2 regions of the Bacillus sp. LH1 genome follow, and region 1 is predicted to be linked to the other one. Evidence: a T-box and tRNA genes for the amino acid it is inferred to sense, from the RefSeq annotation. Region 1 holds a T-box; the other holds one or more tRNA genes.
The links. The T-box of region 1 lies ahead of ileS2 (isoleucine--tRNA ligase). A T-box ahead of a tRNA ligase gene usually reads a tRNA of that ligase, here a tRNA-Ile.
Positions count from the first base shown of each region.

Region 2: it encodes a tRNA-Ile, which carries the amino acid that the T-box ahead of ileS2 (isoleucine--tRNA ligase) is inferred to sense. The anticodon was not compared.

Region 1 covers NZ_CM175007.1:3,810,396-3,820,510, forward strand. The annotation lists gene pyrR (bifunctional pyrimidine operon transcriptional regulator/uracil phosphoribosyltransferase) at 1-152, opposite strand, end outside; gene ACX9TM_RS19565 (RluA family pseudouridine synthase) at 356-1,264, opposite strand; gene lspA (lipoprotein signal peptidase LspA) at 1,269-1,727, opposite strand; gene ACX9TM_RS19575 (TraR/DksA C4-type zinc finger protein) at 1,852-2,181, opposite strand; gene ileS2 (isoleucine--tRNA ligase) at 2,339-5,104, opposite strand; T-box leader at 5,176-5,399, opposite strand; gene divIVA (septum site-determining protein DivIVA) at 5,451-5,957, opposite strand; gene ACX9TM_RS19590 (YlmH family RNA-binding protein) at 6,047-6,814, opposite strand; gene ACX9TM_RS19595 (YggT family protein) at 6,830-7,093, opposite strand; gene ACX9TM_RS19600 (cell division protein SepF) at 7,100-7,570, opposite strand; gene ACX9TM_RS19605 (YggS family pyridoxal phosphate-dependent enzyme) at 7,590-8,264, opposite strand; gene pgeF (peptidoglycan editing factor PgeF) at 8,261-9,079, opposite strand; gene ACX9TM_RS19615 (YlmC/YmxH family sporulation protein) at 9,200-9,481, opposite strand; gene sigG (RNA polymerase sporulation sigma factor SigG) at 9,645-10,115, opposite strand, start outside.
Region 2 covers NZ_CM175007.1:4,169,833-4,179,947, forward strand. The annotation lists gene pstC (phosphate ABC transporter permease subunit PstC) at 1-866, opposite strand, end outside; gene ACX9TM_RS21600 (PstS family phosphate ABC transporter substrate-binding protein) at 894-1,811, opposite strand; gene ACX9TM_RS21605 (peptidoglycan D,D-transpeptidase FtsI family protein) at 2,144-4,273, opposite strand; gene ACX9TM_RS21610 (MFS transporter) at 4,383-5,660, opposite strand; gene sodA (superoxide dismutase [Mn]) at 5,777-6,388, opposite strand; tRNA gene ACX9TM_RS21620 (tRNA-Ile) at 6,610-6,683, opposite strand; gene yqgB (protein YqgB) at 6,925-7,683, shown strand; gene yqfZ (protein YqfZ) at 7,748-8,113, shown strand; gene ispG (flavodoxin-dependent (E)-4-hydroxy-3-methylbut-2-enyl-diphosphate synthase) at 8,278-9,381, shown strand; gene ACX9TM_RS21640 (Fur family transcriptional regulator) at 9,461-9,874, opposite strand; gene ACX9TM_RS21645 (metal ABC transporter permease) at 9,888-10,115, opposite strand, start outside.

The sequences.
Region 1 (10,115 bases):
GCCAAACGTTGTGCAATAAAAATTCCACGAGTTTTAATTCCGACAAGAACACAATTATCGACACCTTTATTTCGTTCCACGATTTCATGACTAATTCGTGTTAAAGCGCGGCGAATCATTTGGTCATCTAAAACGACAGCTTTCTCTTGCATGCTCTACACCTCCAAGCTTTTTTCTTGCGTGAGAGTAATGGTATAAAAAAAGTCCTCTCAGCGTGTGCGAGAGGACTTTTGAAAAAAGGGTACAACATACCCTAAGTATTTCAAACCGTTACCTTCTCAACCTCACGGGGCTGTGTTAAAGGATCATTATTTAACTGTTGTCAGTATCTCAGTTTTCTTATGATTTGTCAATACTATTTTCGTAAAATATTTAATGCGTCTTCAAACACTTCTGGAATCGGTGCCTCAAACTGAATATATTCACCCGTACGAGGATGATCAAAGCCTAAAATACCCGCATGAAGTGCTTGTCCATTCATATCTAACGTTTTCTTCGGACCATACTTCGGATCTCCTGCAAGTGGATAGCCAATATATTTCATATGAACACGAATTTGGTGCGTACGTCCCGTTTCTAAGCGACATTCTACAAGTGTAAAGTCTTTAAAGCGTTCTAACACTTGGAAGTGCGTAACAGCGTTCTTACCATTTTCATCAACTGTCATACTTTGACGCTCTTTCTTATCACGAGCAATCGGAGCATCAATCGTTCCCTTATCATGCGGAATCACACCGTGTACAATCGCTTTGTAACGTCTCGTTACTGTTTTTGCTACAAGCTGATTCACAAGCGATTCATGTGCCATATCATTTTTAGCAACCATTAATAGTCCAGATGTATCTTTATCAATACGATGCACGATACCTGGACGCATTACACCGTTAATGCCTGATAAGTCTGTACAATGATGCATAAGGCCATTTACAAGTGTACCACTTGTATGCCCTGGTGCTGGATGTACAACCATACCACGTGGCTTATTTACAACAAGCACATCTGCATCTTCATAATAAATTTCTAAATTTAAATCCTCTGGTTGAATATCTAACTCTTCTGGTTCAGGAATTGTTACTGTAATTTCATCTTCTTCTTTTACTTTATAATTCCCTTTTACCGCTTTCCCGTTTACTGTCACAACGTCATCTTTAATCCATTGCTGCACTTGCGTACGTGACCATTCGTTATTTATCCCTGCAACGAATTTATCAATTCGCTCATTTTTTTGCTCTGCTGCAACTGTTACTTGTACTACTTCACTCATTCAATTACTCCTTCGCTTTCTTGCCTTCTAATAATGTTTGAATAATAATTAATACAACACCAATACATAATGCTGAATCAGCTATATTGAATACTGGATAGTTGTACGAGAAAATATACACGTGAATGAAATCCACTACTTCTTGTCTAAATACACGATCAATAAAGTTACCAATTGCCCCGCCCAAAATTAGGCCTAGCGAAATACCTAGAAGCTTGTCTGTTTTCGCATACTTTTTCATATAAAATACAATAAACACTACAAAAACAACTGTAATAATGTAGAAGAACCACATTTTATTTTCTAAAATACCCCAAGCAGCGCCTCTATTTCGATGTGATGTTATGTATAATACATTGTCGATAATCGGAATACTCGTACCCAATTCCATGTTCTTTACAATTAACCACTTCGATATTTGATCGATAGCAATGACGAATAACGCTATTACATAATATATCATTTTCATTTCCCCCACAAAGACAGTGTACCTCAAAATTTTAGCATAGCTGCTACCTTTTCACAATGAACCTTTATAGAAGAATAAAATAAATTAAAAAAAGGTAATATAATATCGTTGTGCGTATTCATACATTTACCTTTTCATAAAAGAATTCATGAATCGTACGGGCAGTCGGCATTGTCTTCATTTGCTTTGTCGAAATTAATCTCCCCGTCTCTTCACAAATACCATACATGTCTATTTCCATTTTAAATAATGCGCGTTCTACATCCTTTAAATCCTCTTTTATATCATGTAATAGCAATTTTTTCTTTATCTCTTCCTTAATTTCATATCCAAGCTCTTGGCTGAACTCGACATCATATTTGTGCATTACTTCTTTAGCTAGTCTCTCTTGCAACTCTTTTCTCATCAATTGCAATTCTTCTTTTATTTCCATGTAAATTTCATTCACGTGTACATTCCTCCTAGCTGTAATGTACAGTTAGTGTGTCCGAAATTTATTTGCTTACCTCACACACATTTTTCCTTCACAGGAAAGAGTCTGAAAGTGATTTTGATATGCCATAAACAAAAAAACTGACTGCATCAATAGCAGTCAGCTTTTTTTATTATTTTACATAGTTTTCTTTAACAACTGTTGCACAACGCTCACATAATGTTTCATGTTCAGCATCTTTACCAATTGTTTCTGAAACTACCCAACAACGTTCACATGTTTCACCAGTTGCTTGAGCAACAACAACCGCTGTATGTTCATACTTCGGTGCATCTGCTGGCGCTTCATCCATCATACCACCAAGTTTATACTCAGAAACGATGAATAATTGCTTTAAGTCTTCGCTAATAGACTCTAACATAGCTTTCATTTCTGCAGTTGGATATAGCGTAATGCTTGCATTTAATGACTTACCGATTACTTTTTCATTACGAGCTACTTCTAGTGCTTTTAACACGTCATCACGTAATGTCATAAATGCATCCCATTTTGTTTTTAACGCTTCCGCGTCATCTAATTGTACAGCTTCTGGCATATCAGTTAATTGTACACTTTCTTCTGTTACGCCTGGAATGTATGGCCATACTTCATCAGCTGTATGCGGTAAGATTGGTGTTACAAGTTTCGTTAACGCAACAAGAACATCATATAATACAGTTTGAATCGCACGACGATCTTCGTGGTTTGCACCTTCAATATATAAAATGTCTTTTGCAAAGTCTAAATAGAATGAACTTAAATCAATTGTACAGAAGTTATGAATTGCATGATACACAGCAGCGAAGTCGTATGTCTCATATGCTTCTTTAACTTTTGTAATTAAGTCATTTAATTTCACTAACATGTAACGATCTACTTCACGAAGTTCAGCTACAGCTACTGCATTTTCACTTGGCTTAAAGTCGTCTAAGTTTCCTAATAAGAAACGGAATGTGTTACGGATTTTACGATACACTTCTGCTACTTGTTTTAAAATATCATCTGAAATACGTACGTCAGATTGATAGTCAACAGAAGATACCCATAAGCGTAAAATGTCTCCGCCTAATTGATCCATAATTTTCTTCGGTACGACAATGTTTCCAATCGACTTACTCATCTTACGTCCTTCACCATCTAGTACGAAACCGTGACTTAGTACGCCTTTATATGGAGCTTTACCTGTTACAGCAACTGCTGTTGATAATGAAGAGTTAAACCAACCACGATACTGGTCAGATCCTTCTAAATATAAATCAGCTGGACGCTGTAAATCTTCGCGCTCTTCTAATACCGCTTGGTGAGAAGAACCTGAATCGAACCATACATCCATGATGTCTGTTTCTTTACGGAATTCGCCATTTGGGCTACCTGGATGTGTAAATCCTTCTGGTAATAGATCTTTCGCTTCACGCTCGAACCATACGTTAGAACCGTGTTCACGGAATAAATCTGCTACATGGTTAATTGTTTCATCCGTAATAATTGGATCACCATTCTCAGCATAGAATACCGGAATTGGCACACCCCATGCACGCTGACGAGAAATACACCAGTCACCACGGTCACGAACCATATTATGAAGACGAGTTTCTCCCCATGCTGGTACCCATTTTGTTTCTGCTACAGCTTCTATTAATTCTTTACGGAATGCTTCAATAGATGCAAACCACTGTGCTGTCGCACGGAAAATAATTGGTTTTTTCGTTCTCCAATCATGTGGGTATGAATGTGTAATGAATGTTAGTTTCAGTAACGCGCCTACTTCTTCTAATTTTTCTGTAATTGGTTTATTAGCTTTATCATAGAATAAGCCTTCAAATCCAGGTGCCTCATTTGTTAATACACCTTTATCATCGACTGGGCAAAGTACTTCTAATCCATACTTTTTACCAACAACGAAGTCATCTTCCCCGTGTCCTGGTGCTGTATGAACACAACCTGTACCTGCATCTGTTGTTACGTGGTCTCCTAGCATAACTAATGAATCACGATCGTAGAATGGATGTTTTGCAACTGTGTACTCAAGTTCGCTACCTTTTACTGTTTTCACAACTTCAGCATTTTCCCACTCTAACGTTTTTGCAACTGTCTCAAACAGCTCAGAAGCAATGATATATTTCTCATCGTTTACTTTTACAATGCTATATTCAAGCTCTGGGTGAACAGAAATACCTAAGTTTGCAGGTAATGTCCAAGGTGTCGTTGTCCAAATGATGTACTTTTCATCACCTTCTAATACGTTCTTTCCATCTTTTACAGGGAATGCTACGTAAATAGATGCTGATTTTTTATCTTGATATTCAATTTCAGCTTCCGCTAAAGCAGATTCACTCGTTGGAGACCAGTAAACTGGTTTTTGACCTTTATAGATATAACCTTTTTTCGCCATGTCACCAAACACTTTGATTTGTTGTGCTTCATAAGCTGGCTCTAAAGTAATATATGGATTATCCCAATCTGCACGTACACCTAGACGCTTAAATTGTTCACGTTGACGTTCTACTTGTTCATATGCATACTCTGCACATAACTTACGGAACTCAGCAACTGTCATTTCTTTACGTTTTACACCTTTATTTGTTAAAGCTTGTTCAATTGGTAAACCGTGCGTATCCCATCCTGGAACATATGGCGCACTAAAACCAGTCATTGATTTATAACGAACAATAAAGTCTTTTAATACTTTATTTAATGCATGTCCCATATGAATGTCACCATTCGCATATGGAGGTCCATCATGCAATACAAATAAAGGACGTCCTTTTGTATGTTCTTGTACTTTTTCGTAAATATTCATTTCAGCCCATTTTTCTTGCATTGCAGGCTCACGTTTTGGTAAATTCCCACGCATTGGGAACTCTGTTTTTGGCATCAGTAATGTATTTTTGTACTCCATGCTCAATTCCTCCTTACATGTATAAAAGAAACTCTTAAAAAACGGAATAAAAAAGAGACCTTCTCATCCCAAAAAGGGACGAGAAAGTCTCCCGCGGTACCACCCTAGTAGATCATATACATATGTATAGAATCCTCTTTATATTCTTAACGCGAATACACGCCTACGCTTACTCTATTTGTTCAGCGCGGAACTCCAGGGTGATATTCCCACTATCTCCTTATCCTGAGCTTACACCATCCTCAGTTCGCTATATAAGGTTTGAAAAGGTACTTATCCCTATCTTCGTTTTTCTTAATAAATATGTTGTTTAAAATTATATGTAATAATGAGAAAAACGTCAAGCTTACACTGTTTCTTCTTTTTTCAACAGTTCATCTACTTCGTCTTCTAATTCAATTAGTTTATCCCAATCATCGTTGTTTAACATCTCAAGCTGTGTTTCTAATAACATACGGAAACGAGTTCGGAATACTTTCGCTTGTTTCTTTAGCTCTTCAATATCAAAAGCAACTTTTCTTGATTTTACTAATGCTTCGTTAATAATACGATCAGCATTCTTTTCAGCTTCACGCACAATTAATTTCGCTTCTTTTTGCGCATTACGTTTTACTTCTTCCGCTGCTTCTTGTGCAACGACGATAGATTTGTTTAACGTATCTTCAATATTAGAGAAATGATCTAACTTCCCTTCTAACTGCGCAACTTTTTCTTCTAAAGCTTTTTTCTCACGAATGACCAATTCATAATCTTTGATAATTTGATCAAGAAACTCATTTACTTGATCTTCATCATAGCCACGGAATCCGCGACCAAATTCTTTGTTATGAATATCTAATGGTGTTAACGGCACAACGCCACCTCCAAGTAGTTATCTAAATTTCCTCTTTCAATTATATCTTTTCTTCGACAAAATAGGAGGATTTCCTTCTAAAAAACCAATCATTTTAGTATACCATACAAAATTCTCCATTTGTCGCGTTTTGTTCTACCTTCTACAGAAAATAATTTACTTCGGCCATATCCTCTAACAGAAAAAACATCTCCTGGATAGCATTCATAAGAAGTTTGCTCCACTGTTTTCCAATTGACTTTTACTAAACCATTTTTTATGAAAGGTTGTACTTTCTGTCTAGATAAATGTAACATTTCAGCTAACATAACATCTAAACGAAGTGAAGAAACCGTTCCAGATTTCTCTCCCCACGTTTCATCTATCTGTAGAATTTGTTCTCCTTGCACTGACGCTAAAGAGACTTTTACTTTCCCTATTGATTGTAAGTTCATCTCAATATACGATACAATTTCTTTCGCAACTACAATTTGGGCACGATTTTCTTGCAGCAAAATATCACCACATTTTTCTCTTGTTAAACCAAGAGACATAAATGTACCTAATATTTGCCTATGTTCTAGCGTATAAAACTTGGAAGGATAGTCAATTTCTAATACTTCTACTTGAAATTCTTCTTCATTTAATTCTAGATAGTCTGGATAAATAAGTGCTCTTTTACGCTCTGCATTAGGCGTTGCACCACCAAATTGTACAGCAACATCACCTTGTCCTATTACCATAGAAACAATTTGTTGTTGCCTAGGATCAAGAAAATCCGTTAACTTCACTTGATGGTACTCCGCCGCTCGCTTCCACTCTAGCACTTTATCCACAAAGACCTCCTCATCAGGCCTAAAATGTTCGTAGATGCTCATGTATTTACCTTCTTACTATAAGAAATAGCTTAATAAACTGAACAAACCAGTTTTAGCAAGTTTCAACGCAAAGATCGCAACGATTGGAGAAATATCAATCATTCCAAGCGGCGGAATAAAGCGGCGGAATGGTTCTAAATACGGTTCACAAATACGTGCCAGGAACTCTCCAAAAGATGATTCCTTTGCACCAGGAAACCATGATAGGAGAATGTAAATAATAAGTGCCCACGAGTAAATCTCGATAGCATAACTTAACACTATAAAAACTGTTGTCATGGCGTATTACCACCTCTTTATATTTGTTTCTTCTTCTTCACCGAATAACTCTGAAATCGCACCAACAATATCTACATTTTCAGGTGTACACATAAATGTTTTCGGCCCTATTTTTTGAATGTCCCCGCCTATAGCGTATACAGTACCACTTAAAAAGTCAACGATACGTACCGCTTGATCAGTAGACATTCTCTGCAAATTAATTACAACAGCTCGTCTACCTTTTAAGTGGTCCGCAATCCCTTGTGCTTCCGAATATGTGCGTGGTTCTAATAAAACAACTTTTGAAGATTGTTTTGCTGTTTCAATACTCACAACATTTTGCTTCGGTTGCGCTTTCGGAAACGTAACGTCTTGTTGTTCTGGTGGATCTTGCTGCTTTTTCATGTCTATTTGCTCCTTTTCATAACCATATTGAGCTGCTTCTTTTTCTTCCGGTGTATCAAAAAAGAAGTATTTTACTTTTGACCAACTCATAATAAGATTCTCCTTCCTTTTACGCTTTTCCTACTAAAATCGTTCCCAAACGAATATATGTAGCCCCTTCTTCAATTGCAATTGTGTAATCGTTGGACATTCCCATTGATAATTCTTTACATGGCGCATGTAATAACTCTAGCTCCTGCACCTCTGTTTGCAGCATACGTAATTCCTTAAAACAGCGTCTGATTTCTTCCTCTTCTTCTGTAAATGGAGCCATCGTCATTAGTCCAACCACTTCAATTTTATCGAATTCTTGCAAACTTTGAATAAAAGAAACAACCTCTTCTCTTGCCAATCCTTGCTTCGATTCTTCAGATGAGGTTTTCACTTGAATAAAGCATTTCACTTTCTTATCAGCACGTTTCTGAATTTCTTTCGCCAGCGAAAGACGATCTAACGAATGTAAATAATCAATTTCATTAATGATTTCTTTTACTTTTCTCGTTTGTAATGAGCCAATAAAGTGCCAATTAACTTTTGAACCGAAATGCTCGTATTTCTGTAAGAAACCTTCATTTCTATTTTCACCTAAATCGATAATTCCAGCTTCAATTACTTCGTTTGTTTTTTCAATCCCTACAGTTTTTGTAACTGCAACAAGTTTAATATCTTGCAACGAACGTCCAGCTCGAGCGCAAGATTCTTTAATAGCTTCATTTACAATTACTAAATTTTCTTGTACTGTCACTTGCTTCCTTCCCCCTTAAAACCTATGAAACTCAACATTCTTCCTGTCTTACCTTGATCACGACGATGAGAGAAAAATAGTTGCTCTTCACAGCTTGTACAAAGAGATGACATTACAATATGCTCTTCTTTTATGCCTGCTTGTACACATAATATACGATTAATTTCTTTTAAATTAATTGCGTACTGCCCGTCAGAAATTTTTTGATGAGGAACAGCACCGCTAACTACTTCCTGTGCTGCTGTTAATACACGATCATCCACAACATAACAACAAGATCCGATCGACGGCCCAATTGCAACATGAATTTCATCACTTGAAATACCTTCTGCATTCCACTTTTGAATCATTTCCTTTGCAATCTCTTGTACAGTGCCTTTCCATCCAGCATGCGCAAGTCCTATCATACCATGTGATGGTGCATAAAAATAGAGCGGAACACAATCCGCGTAACAAGACGTTAACAGAACATCTTCATTACTCGTATAAATGCCATCTGTTTTTGAAATGCCGTCCTCATATGAATAGACACCACTTCCCTTTTCCTGTTGCCCTACTTTTTCAACATGATGAGCATGAACTTGTTCAGAGCAAATCCAGTTTTCTAATGGTTTTTGTAACTTATTTGCTAAAATGCGTCTGTTTTCATGAACGTTCTCCACGATATCATTCACATGTAATCCTAAATTCATCGCATGAAAGGAGCCCGTACTTATCCCACCATCTTTTGTCGTAAATCCAGCAGTAATGTTTCCAAGTTCTTTCCACGCTTGTAAATACAGTATACCGTCCACATATTTAAATGGTTCTCTCATAATAAAGCGGCTCCTTTTAATTAAAATAACAGAAAAAAGCATGGTACTTCCTGTCTATTTTACCATACTTTTATTTTTTCATAATCCTAACAGAAAAAAAAGAGGAATTTGTAATATTCTTTATGAAATTGTCGGTGTTTGTATTGATTCTGTTACAGAATTAACAGGATTTACTCTTACAAGTATGACATCTTCCCCAATTTTCACAATTTCCTTCCAAGGAATTACAATCTCAACATCTTTTCCAAAAATACCTAGCATACGTGTCTGTTTGGAAATAATAACAGAACAAATTTTCCCTGTGTTCATATCAATTTCAATATCTCCAATATTCCCAATCCTTTTTCCATCTGAAATATTTATAACATCCTTCATCTGTAATTCTGAAATTCGTATCACCATTTTTATCCTCTCCCTTATATGACAAATTGGAAACTGTTTCTCATATTTACAGGAAGCCACCTATACGAAACACCATGCTAGTTTCATTATATGAACACTAATCCCCTACTATGAGCACAAACCATATTACATATAAAAAGGTCTCACCATAATTGGTGAGACCTTATCCTTGAATCGTTTTATTCATTTGTTTAATGGCTGACTTCTCTAAACGTGATACTTGCGCTTGGGAAATCCCAATTTCTTCTGCAACTTCCATCTGTGTCTTTCCTTGGAAGAAACGTTTTCTAATAATCATTTTCTCTCTATCATTTAAACGCTTCATTCCTTCTTTCAATGCTAATTCTTCAACCCACTGCTCGTCCTTTTGTTTTTCATCACTTAACTGATCCATAACAAAGATAGGATCTCCCCCATCATTATAAATCGGTTCAAATAATGAAACTGGATCTTGAATCGCATCTAAAGCAAATACTATCTCTTCATGAGTTACTTCTAGCACTTTTGCAATATCCATTGCTGTTGGTTCTTTTGAATTTTCTGCAATCAATTTTTCTCTTACTTGTAAAGCTTTATACGCAATATCTCGCAATGAGCGCGATACGCGAATCGGATTATTATCACGCAAATATCT
Region 2 (10,115 bases), 360 kb from region 1:
GCATACATGCTGTAATACGTAATCGTTCCATGCGGAGCATCACCTAAACTTACTTGCACAATATAGGCTGTTAACGTTTGAATAGAATGTGTCGGATCAAGCGATACATTTGGTGTGGATCCTGCTGCAATTACAACGATCATCGTTTCACCAATTGCACGAGAAGCTGCTAATATAATTGCTGCCATAATCCCTGTAAAAGCGGACGGAAACACCACTTGTTTTACCATTTCAAACCGCGTCGCTCCGAGTGCTAATGAAGCTTCTTTCGTCCCTTTCGCCACAGCTCTCATCGCGTCTTCAGATAGAGATGCAATTGTAGGCATCATCATAAATCCGATAACGATTCCTGGACTAATCGCATTAAAAAACTGTAAATCTGGTATAATCCTTTGTAAAAGCGGTGTAACAACTGTTAATGCAAAAAAACCATATACAATTGTCGGGATACCTGCTAATAGCTCTAACATCGGCTTTAATATTTTCCGTGCACTATTTGAAGCATATTCGCTTAAAAATACGGCACACGCTAAACCGATAGGAATTGCTACAAACATAGCAATTGCTGTTACAAGGAACGTTCCACATATAAGTGGTAATATACCGAATTTAGGATCTTCAAAAAATGGTAACCATTCTTTCTCCGTTAAAAAGGAGTATAATGATATTTTTTGAAAAAACATGATTGTTTCATTAGAGAGCGTAAAAACAATTCCAAGTGTCGTCACAATAGAAACACTAGCAATTATTTTTAGTAATAAAGGCACTATTCGATTGATTCGCTGCGTTTTTTTTCTTTGTTTTGTATTTCTTTCAATCAAATGTTGTACAGAAAATGTAATTTGACTTTTGTCATTATGAGCCAAAGATGAAAACCCCTTTCCACCCTGACATTACCTTTTTATTTCTGTTAACATACGCAGCTGTTCATTGTATTTTTCTTTTCTTAATTTTACATATCCGACCTCTTCAGCGAGGTTACCGACATGCTGAATCATAAACTCAACATAGTTTGCTACATTCATTTTATTTCGGATAGATGCATTATTCACATAAGTAAGTAGCGGCCTAGATAACGGCTTATACTTACCTGATTGAATGGTCTCTTTCGTCGGAAATACACCATTTACTTTTATTGCTTTCACCTTATCTCGATTAGCCATATAATAAGCATATCCTACAAAAGCAATGGCATGTTTATCATTCATTACCCCTTGTATAATAACTTGATCATCTTCAGACAAAGAGACTTTTTTTACAATGCGATGATTTTGTAAGATGACATTTTGAAAATAATCATACGTACCAGAGTCTACGCCTGGTGCATAAAACTTCACTTGTTCACGTGGCCATGTTGAATGAATTTGTGACCATCGCTTCTCTCTTCCATCTTCACTCCAAAGTAGTCGTAACTCGTCTACTGACATATCGTCTACCCATGTATTATGGCGATTCACAACAATCGTAAGACCGTCGTTAGCAACCTCAAAAGGTGTGAACTGAATAGAGTTTTTCTTCATTTCATTTTTCTCGACTTGTTTCATTACTCTCGAAGCATTATTTATATCTACTTCTCCTTTACTGAAACGATTAAATCCTCCCCCAGTTCCAGAAATACTGATGGAAATTTTCACGTCTGGATGCACCTTTGTATATTCCTCCGCTACTGCTTCTATAATAGGAAAAACCGTTGAGGATCCATCAACTCTCACTTCTCCAGTATCATTTAAAGCAAATGCAGTAGACATTTCACAACAGAGGAACCATATTGATAATACGAAAACTTTAATCGGTGTACGCATCCATTTCACGTGTTCTTCCTCCTAGAAGTAACCGGAAATAACAGGATTACAGATATAAGAATACTGCTAAACTATTAATTCGGTTTTAATTGTTTGTAAAAGTTTTGTAAAGTTCCACAAAAATCAACATACGGTACAATTTTAATTCAGTAGTAGCTATTCATTTCCTCTGATGATTTCCCTATAAAATATTTATCCCCTATCCCACCATATACAAGTATCATTTATACGGCCGCGTTTTTTTCAATGTTGTATACTTGTCCACATTTATTACACGATATGCATAAACCATAAAAAAAAGCACACTATCTTTTCAGATAGTGTGCTTTTTTACAACTTTTTTATTCATCATCTTGCTCTTTATTTTTATTGTCTTTATCATCTTTTGGAGCTTCACCATTTACTTCTTTGTTTTTCAAATCAAAGTAAGCGTCCATAATTTCACGACCAATATATCCATTAATACCAGTCTTATCATCATGTACCCACGGAACGACAACAGAGAATGCTACTTCTGGATCTTCAAGTGGCGCATAACCTACTAATGTTAAGTTATATGTTTCCACACGTTCACCGTTTGCCTTTCTACCAATCTCTTTATCTCCGCCATACACAGTTTGCGCGGTACCTGTCTTCCCTGCCGCTTTATATTTTGCACCTGTAAAGTATTTTGTAGCTGTACCACCTGAATCATTATACACTTGTCTAAATCCTTCTTGAACACGTTTAATTTGCGATTCTGGCATATCAACACGATTTAATACTTTCGGTTCCATAGATTGAACAACTTTCCCAACTTCATCCGGTTTCACTGCCGGTTGACGAATTTCTTTTACAACTTGTGGTTGCATACGATATCCGCCATTGGCAATCGTCGAAATATATTGCGCTAATTGAAGCGGTGTATACGTATCATACTGTCCAATTGATAAATCTAGTAAGAAACCTGGTTGACTACTTCTACCCATCTGACCAGCAGATTCATTCGGTAAATCAATTCCTGTTTTTACACCAAGTCCAAACTGTCCAAAATAATAACGCATCGTATCAAATGCTTTTTGAGGTATATCTAACGTACCACCTCTCACATACTGAACACCGGCGATATTCATCGCTGTTTTAAACATATAAACGTTAGAAGACATTTTTAAAGCTGTCAGGTCATTAATGTATCCCATCGTTTTCCAAGACGACTTCGTAGGTGTACCTTTTAATTTAATTGGTTCATCCAATTGTACTGCCCCTGGTTGAATCGCACCAGTTTGATATCCAGTAAGTACTGTTGCACCTTTTACAGTTGATCCCATCGGATAAGAACTTGTCATGGTACCTAATGCAAAGTCATTTACTTTCGTTTGGCCATCTTCGTTAACTAATTGTTTCCCCGCCATAGATAAAACTTCACCATTTTTTGGGTTCATCATTACAACGAATGCGCGATCTAAAAGAGGTTCGCTTCCTTTAAACCTCATTAAATTCTTCGCAAGAATATCTTCCACGCGCTTTTGTAATTCCATATCAATTGTTAAGTTCAAGTCATTACCGCTTTGTCCTTTTGATACATTAATCGTTTCTAAAATATTACCGTTTTTATCTGTAACATTTCTAACTTCTGCTTTCGTACCGTGCAGACTATCTTCATACTGTTGTTCAAGATAACTTTTCCCTACTCGGTCATTTCGGTTATAATCACGAACAAGATAGTAATCTAGTCTTTCTCTCGGTAAACCTTCGTCAGAAGTTGTTACACCACCAAGTACACTTCGGAACAAATCACCATCATATGCATATTTTCGTTCCCAATCAACACTTGTATCTACTCCCGGTAATTGCGCTAAATTTTCACTAATAATCGCATATTCTTCATCTGTTGCATTTTTCTTAAGAACTTGAGGTGTCATTGCATATCCGCCATCCATCTTACTCTTAATCGCTAGTATTTCTAGATCTTTTGCGGATAATTGATTAATCTCTTCTTCTGTTACACGACTTCGCTGGCGCTCGTCTAATTCTTTATCATCAATTTTTTTATCTTTAAACTCTTGACGATCTTTATTCGTAATTTTTTCTTTAGCTTCCTCTTTATGCATAGCAAGCCAATAATCTTTTTTATCGCGATCCGTTAATTTATCTGTCGGTACTTCAATCAAATCTGCTAGCTTTTTCGCTGTTTCTAAGCGATCTTCTGCAGTTGATCCTTTCATTTTTGTAAATGTAATAGTACGAATGGCTGCATTATCTACTACAGGTCGCCCATAACGGTCAAATATTTTCCCACGCGGTACAGGATTACTTATCGTTGAGTTTTCTTTCTTCTCCACTTCATTCTTATATTCTTCACCGCGAACAATTTGTACATATCCGAGCCTTACAATAACCGCGGAGAACATTAAAAACACGCAGAAAAACAGCACGTTTAACCGAAAAGGAACGTGGGTCTTTTTCTTATTTTGCTTCTGCTTCTTGCTCATACAAACCCCCTCTACCAACAGCTATGTAATGTGAAAGGGACACCTTCATACAGGTGTCCTCACTGCTGTCTTACATCTTTTTCTATTCTAACATAAAACAAACGAGAAGTTAACCTTCTGGTTCAGTTTGATTTTGCGCGTTCCCTTGCGTTACAACACTTGCTTTACTCGCATTTCCCTCATCATATTTGACATTTTTAACTGCAAAATAAATAAGAAAATGTCCAGCACCTAAAATACATAATAAGTAAGGTAAACTTTTTTCAGGTGGAAAGAATAGTACAGCACATAAAAAACTTAAAATGGAACAGATTCTTCCGGCGTTTAACCACAACTCCCGAACAACGACATATTCCACACGCCATTCTCTCGCATTTTTCGCTCTACCAATTACGTCATATGTCATTGATCCGTACGGAACAAGTAATATAGGATATGCAATTGCAATACATGCCGCATAAATAAGTAATTTCGTGTATGTAACATTGAAAATAACTAAAAAGACGACAGCATATAAAATAATGCCTCCAAGTAAAATTGCTTTTTTTCGCCACTCCTTCTTTAACATACGAGCAACTAAGTAATAACATACAAAGGATACAGCAGAGTTCACTAAACTGTATTTCCCTAATGCAAACTCACTATTAGTTGCTAAATAAACATATACTGAAATGACAAAAATAAACGTTCCTTCTCTCAATCCTTGGAAAAAATGAGCTCGTGTAATCTTTCCCCAATTTTTATCAATCCGTCGTTCTTTCAATACTTGCACGATTTCATAACGCCCTTCACATTCTCTTTTAGATAAAAAGAAGCTTAAGACGACAGCAATTGCAAATAGAACTAATGAAAGAAAGAATATAACAGTATAGCCACTCCATTTCTCCATACGTGAAATTGTGTATCCTGCTGCTATTGGTCCAATCATTCCAGAGAAGGATGTAAGAAGTCCAAGAAACCCATTAAAGAAATCTCTTGTTTCTGGTTCTGTAATTTCAAATGTCAATAAGTTAAAAGCCAACCAGTAAAAACCGTATCCTACTCCTAAAAGAGCCCCCATTAATAAAATATACTGAGAAGCACTTTTCCCTGCTACTAAGACAACAATAAAAAAAATTGCGAGCGTCCCTACTCCTATTCGTAATAAAATCGAGCGATCGATACGTTTCGCTAATTTTCCCCCTACAAGAAATGTGAGAGGCTGTAATACCACGCTGGCTAAATTATACAAGCCAAGATTCACATAATTTTGTGTTTGTTTCCATAAATAAATATTTACAAACGTATTTGATAAAGAAATTGCGAGCGTGTATAAACCTCCTATAAGGAGCAATAACACTAAATCCCGATTCACTTCAACGTCACCAATTATATGTTTCCATTTCATACACAACTCTCCTTTACTTCATGTTCTAGTCTTCCAAAGACAAGCCCAATTATGTAAAAGGAAAGCATAGAAAAAAGCTAGGAGCTCTCCCCTAGCTTTTTCTATATTTATTACGATTATTTTGCTTCTTGGTAACGTTTTTCAGCAGCGTTCCAATCTACAACGTTCCAGAATGCGCCGATGTAGTCTGGACGACGGTTTTGGTAGTTTAAGTAGTAAGCATGCTCCCAAACATCTAAACCGATAACTGGAGTTTTACCTTCAGTTAAAGGAGAATCTTGGTTTGGAGTGCTTGTTACTTCTAACTCACCATTGTTTACTACTAACCAAGCCCAACCAGAACCGAAGCGAGTTGCGCCAGCTTTTGCGAATTCTTCTTTGAATGCATCGAAGCTACCGAATTTTGCTTCAATTGCAGTTGCAAGTTCACCTACAGGTTGTCCTCCGCCGTTTGGAGATAGGATTGTCCAGAAGAATGTATGGTTAGCATGTCCGCCACCATTGTTACGTACTGCTGTACGGATTGCTTCTGGTACTTCGTTTAAGTTTGCAACTAATTCTTCTACGCTTTTGTCAGCTAATTCTGCATGACCTTCTAAAGCAGCGTTTAAGTTTGTAATGTACGTGTTGTGATGTTTTGTATGATGGATGTTCATTGTTTCTTTGTCAAAGTGAGGCTCTAAAGCATCATACGCATAAGGTAAATTTGGTAATTCGTGTTTTGCCATTGTTATATTCCTCCCAGTTTATGTATTGCCACTTAAGTGACATACAACTTCATTCTACCCTAATTGCCATAGGGTGCAAACAAATAAATCACATTGTCTTGCTATCATTAAAGTAGCAAAATTCCCACTTCTTTTCAATTAAAATGCTCATATATTCCGTAAAAAAAGCTTCCTTCTACAAGGAAGCTTCCTGCTAACATAATAAACATGCGAAATGGATATGGACCCTGTAGGACTCGAACCTACGACCGGACGGTTATGAGCCGTCTGCTCTAACCAGCTGAGCTAAGGGTCCACAATTATGTATGTAACAACATATCAAATAGAGGAATTCCTATCGGATATGCTCTTTAAGAAATGTAAGATAAATTTACCATATAGAAAAGAAAAGTGTCAATTGTATTTTTCTTATTTAAAAGAAGAAAGTTAATAAAAGAAATTTAGTTATCTCCACTATATGTAAATATAATATATCTTGAGATTCTCTAGATTCCTACGTTACAATGATTTTATACATACATAAAGGAAGTGAATCTATGTCCATATTTACCCAATTCGTAAAAAGCATATACTCGCCTAAAGATATGGCGCTATTCCGTTTTCAAAAAATCGGTAAAACCATTTTGTATATTATGCTACTTTGCTTAATTACTACTATTCCAAGAACTTTTTTGTACGGTAGTTTTATCCAGGATGGTGTTGGCATGGTAAATCAAGTCATCGATAAAGATTTACCTGATTTTAAAATCGAAAATGGCGAACTAAAAGCCGATATTGATCAACCTATTGAAAAAGAAGAAGGAAATACACTTTTCGTATTTGATCCAAATTCAACAGACCTAGAAAAATATCAAAATAAAACAGGTTTATTTGTTTTAAAAGATAAAGTAGTCTCTATGGGAAATGGTCAAACACAAACGTATTCTTATAACGATTTGTTAGGTGCATCCCTGGAGAAAAAAGATTTACAAGAATTTATTTCTTTATTCGATAATATTTATCCAATTTTATTATTTGTTATTGGATTCTTAGTGTACCTATTCCAATTATTCATCACTTTTGTAGGCGTGACTTTACTTGCGTTCATCGGTTCTGCTATGAGCGGTCAACGTAAACTATCCTATAAACAAGTTTGGACACTAACTGCATACAGCTACACGATCCCAACCATTTTCTTCATGATTATGGATTTATTCAAAATCGTCGTACCTGGAGCAACGTTCATTTATATCGCTGTTGTTTTAATCGTTCTATACTTAACGATTAAAGAGGTACCCAAACCGAAAGAAAAATAAAAAATGCCTAAATAGGCATTTTTTTTTTGGACAAGCATATATTCCTAGCAAAGGAGTGAAGAATATGAAGAGATTAGGTATATTCCTATTCGTGCTTGTTCTCGGTTATATATTTTATTACGATATAAAAATCGGTACTTTACCGATGTTAAGTTCATATAAAAAAACAACTGCTGCTCAAACAATTAAAAAAGAAAACACAGACAGTCAACAAAATAAAGCGAACAAAACAGAAAAAGAAACGGATGTATCTTATAAAACAATTGAAGTAAAAACTGGTGAGACAGTTCTTTCTATTACAGAACAAATTAACAAGAAAAAAATTCCTTCCATAGAAAAAGTCATTGACGACTTTAAACAATTAAACAAAAGTACATCTGCTACAAAAATACAAATTGGAAAGTCTTATAAATTCCCGTTATATCAATAAGCTATCACTTAATCCTTGTCAATTACATAAAGGCGCTGATACAATAGTAAAAGTGAAACCGAGTACTTCGGTTTCTATAGCCCTATATCACGTATACTATCATTGATATGAGGGACTAAATAAGAAACTTCTTTTATAAGGAGAGCGATCTATTCGTGAATGAAATGACTCATCGTACAAAAACACGTCCAGTTAAAGTCGGTAATTTAACAATCGGCGGTAATAATGAATTAATTATACAAAGTATGACAACAACAAAAACACATGATGTTGAAGCAACAGTTGCTGAAATCAAGCGTTTAGAAGAAGCCGGCTGTCAAGTCGTCCGCGTTGCCGTTCCAGATGAACGCGCAGCAGATGCTATTGCTGATATAAAAAAACAAATCAACATTCCACTTGTTGCTGATATTCATTTTGATTATCGCCTTGCTTTAAAAGCAATTGAAGGTGGCATCGATAAAGTACGTATCAATCCAGGTAATATTGGTCGTCGCCATAAAGTAGAAGCTGTTGTAAATGCAGCAAAAGAGCGCGGTATTCCAATCCGTATCGGTGTAAACGCTGGTTCATTAGAGCGACACATTTTAGAAAAGTACGGGTACCCAACTGCAGATGGTATGGTTGAGAGCGCGCTACATCATATTAAAATTTTAGAGGACTTAGATTTCCACGATATTATCGTATCTATGAAAGCCTCTGATGTTAACTTAGCAATCGAGGCATACGAGAAAGCTGCTCGTGCTTTTGATTATCCATTACATTTAGGTATTACAGAATCTGGAACATTGTTTGCCGGAACTGTAAAAAGTGCTGCTGGTCTTGGAGCAATCTTAAATAAAGGCATCGGAAATACACTACGTATTTCATTAAGTGCTGATCCAGTTGAAGAAGTAAAAGTTGCTCGCGAATTATTAAAATCATTCGGTCTTGCGTCTAATGCAGCAACACTTATCTCTTGTCCAACTTGTGGTCGTATTGAAATCGATTTAATTAGCATTGCTAACGAAGTGGAAGAATACATCTCTACACTTCAAGTACCAATTAAAGTTGCAGTACTTGGTTGCGCTGTAAATGGCCCTGGTGAAGCTCGTGAAGCTGATATCGGTATTGCCGGTGCACGTGGAGAGGGATTATTATTCCGTAAAGGGCAAGTCGTTCGTAAAGTACCAGAAGAAACAATGGTAGAAGAACTGAAAAAAGAAATCGACGTAATTGCTGCTGAAATGGCTGCTGAACGAGAAAAAGAAAAAGAGACACAAGAACAATAAAAAGAAGGTTGCCACAATATTTGTGAGCAACCTTCTTTTCTACGTAAAAAAGCTCGTCAGTTACATAACCGACGAGCTTTTACTTTGCACATTTTGGACAACGACCATATATTTCAAACTTATGACCCGTTACTTCATAACCAGTAAAATCTTTATTCATAAAATCCATTGGGCAGGAAGTAATCTCTTTCGTCCCCCCACAATCCAAACAAATAAAATGATGATGATGTTCCATAATAGAACAAGTAAAACGAAAATGTTTTTCGCCATTTAATTCCGTTTGTTCTAAAACACCAATCTCAGCAAAAACTGTTAAGTTACGATAAATCGTATCAAAACTAAGCCCTGGATAATCGTCTTTCATATGTTCTAAAACGTCTTTCGCAGTTAAATAACGATTATGTGCTGCAAATAATCTGAGCATCTCTTCTCTTTTTCCAGTATGTTTATATCCTTTTTCTTTCATTAGGCGTAAAGCTTCTGTTAGATTCATACCTATCCCTACTTTATGCAGTTTTTTTCTTCTTCCATAAAATCGCACCGATTAAAATAAGAACTGCTATCATAACAATTGTACCACCTGGCGCTAGATCAAGTTGATACGAAGCAAACATTCCACCAATTACTGCAATTTCACCAAATAAAATGGAAAAGAAAATTGTTTGTTTAAATCCTTTAGCAATACGAATACTTGCTGCAACTGGTAATGTCATTAATGATGATACGAGAAGAAC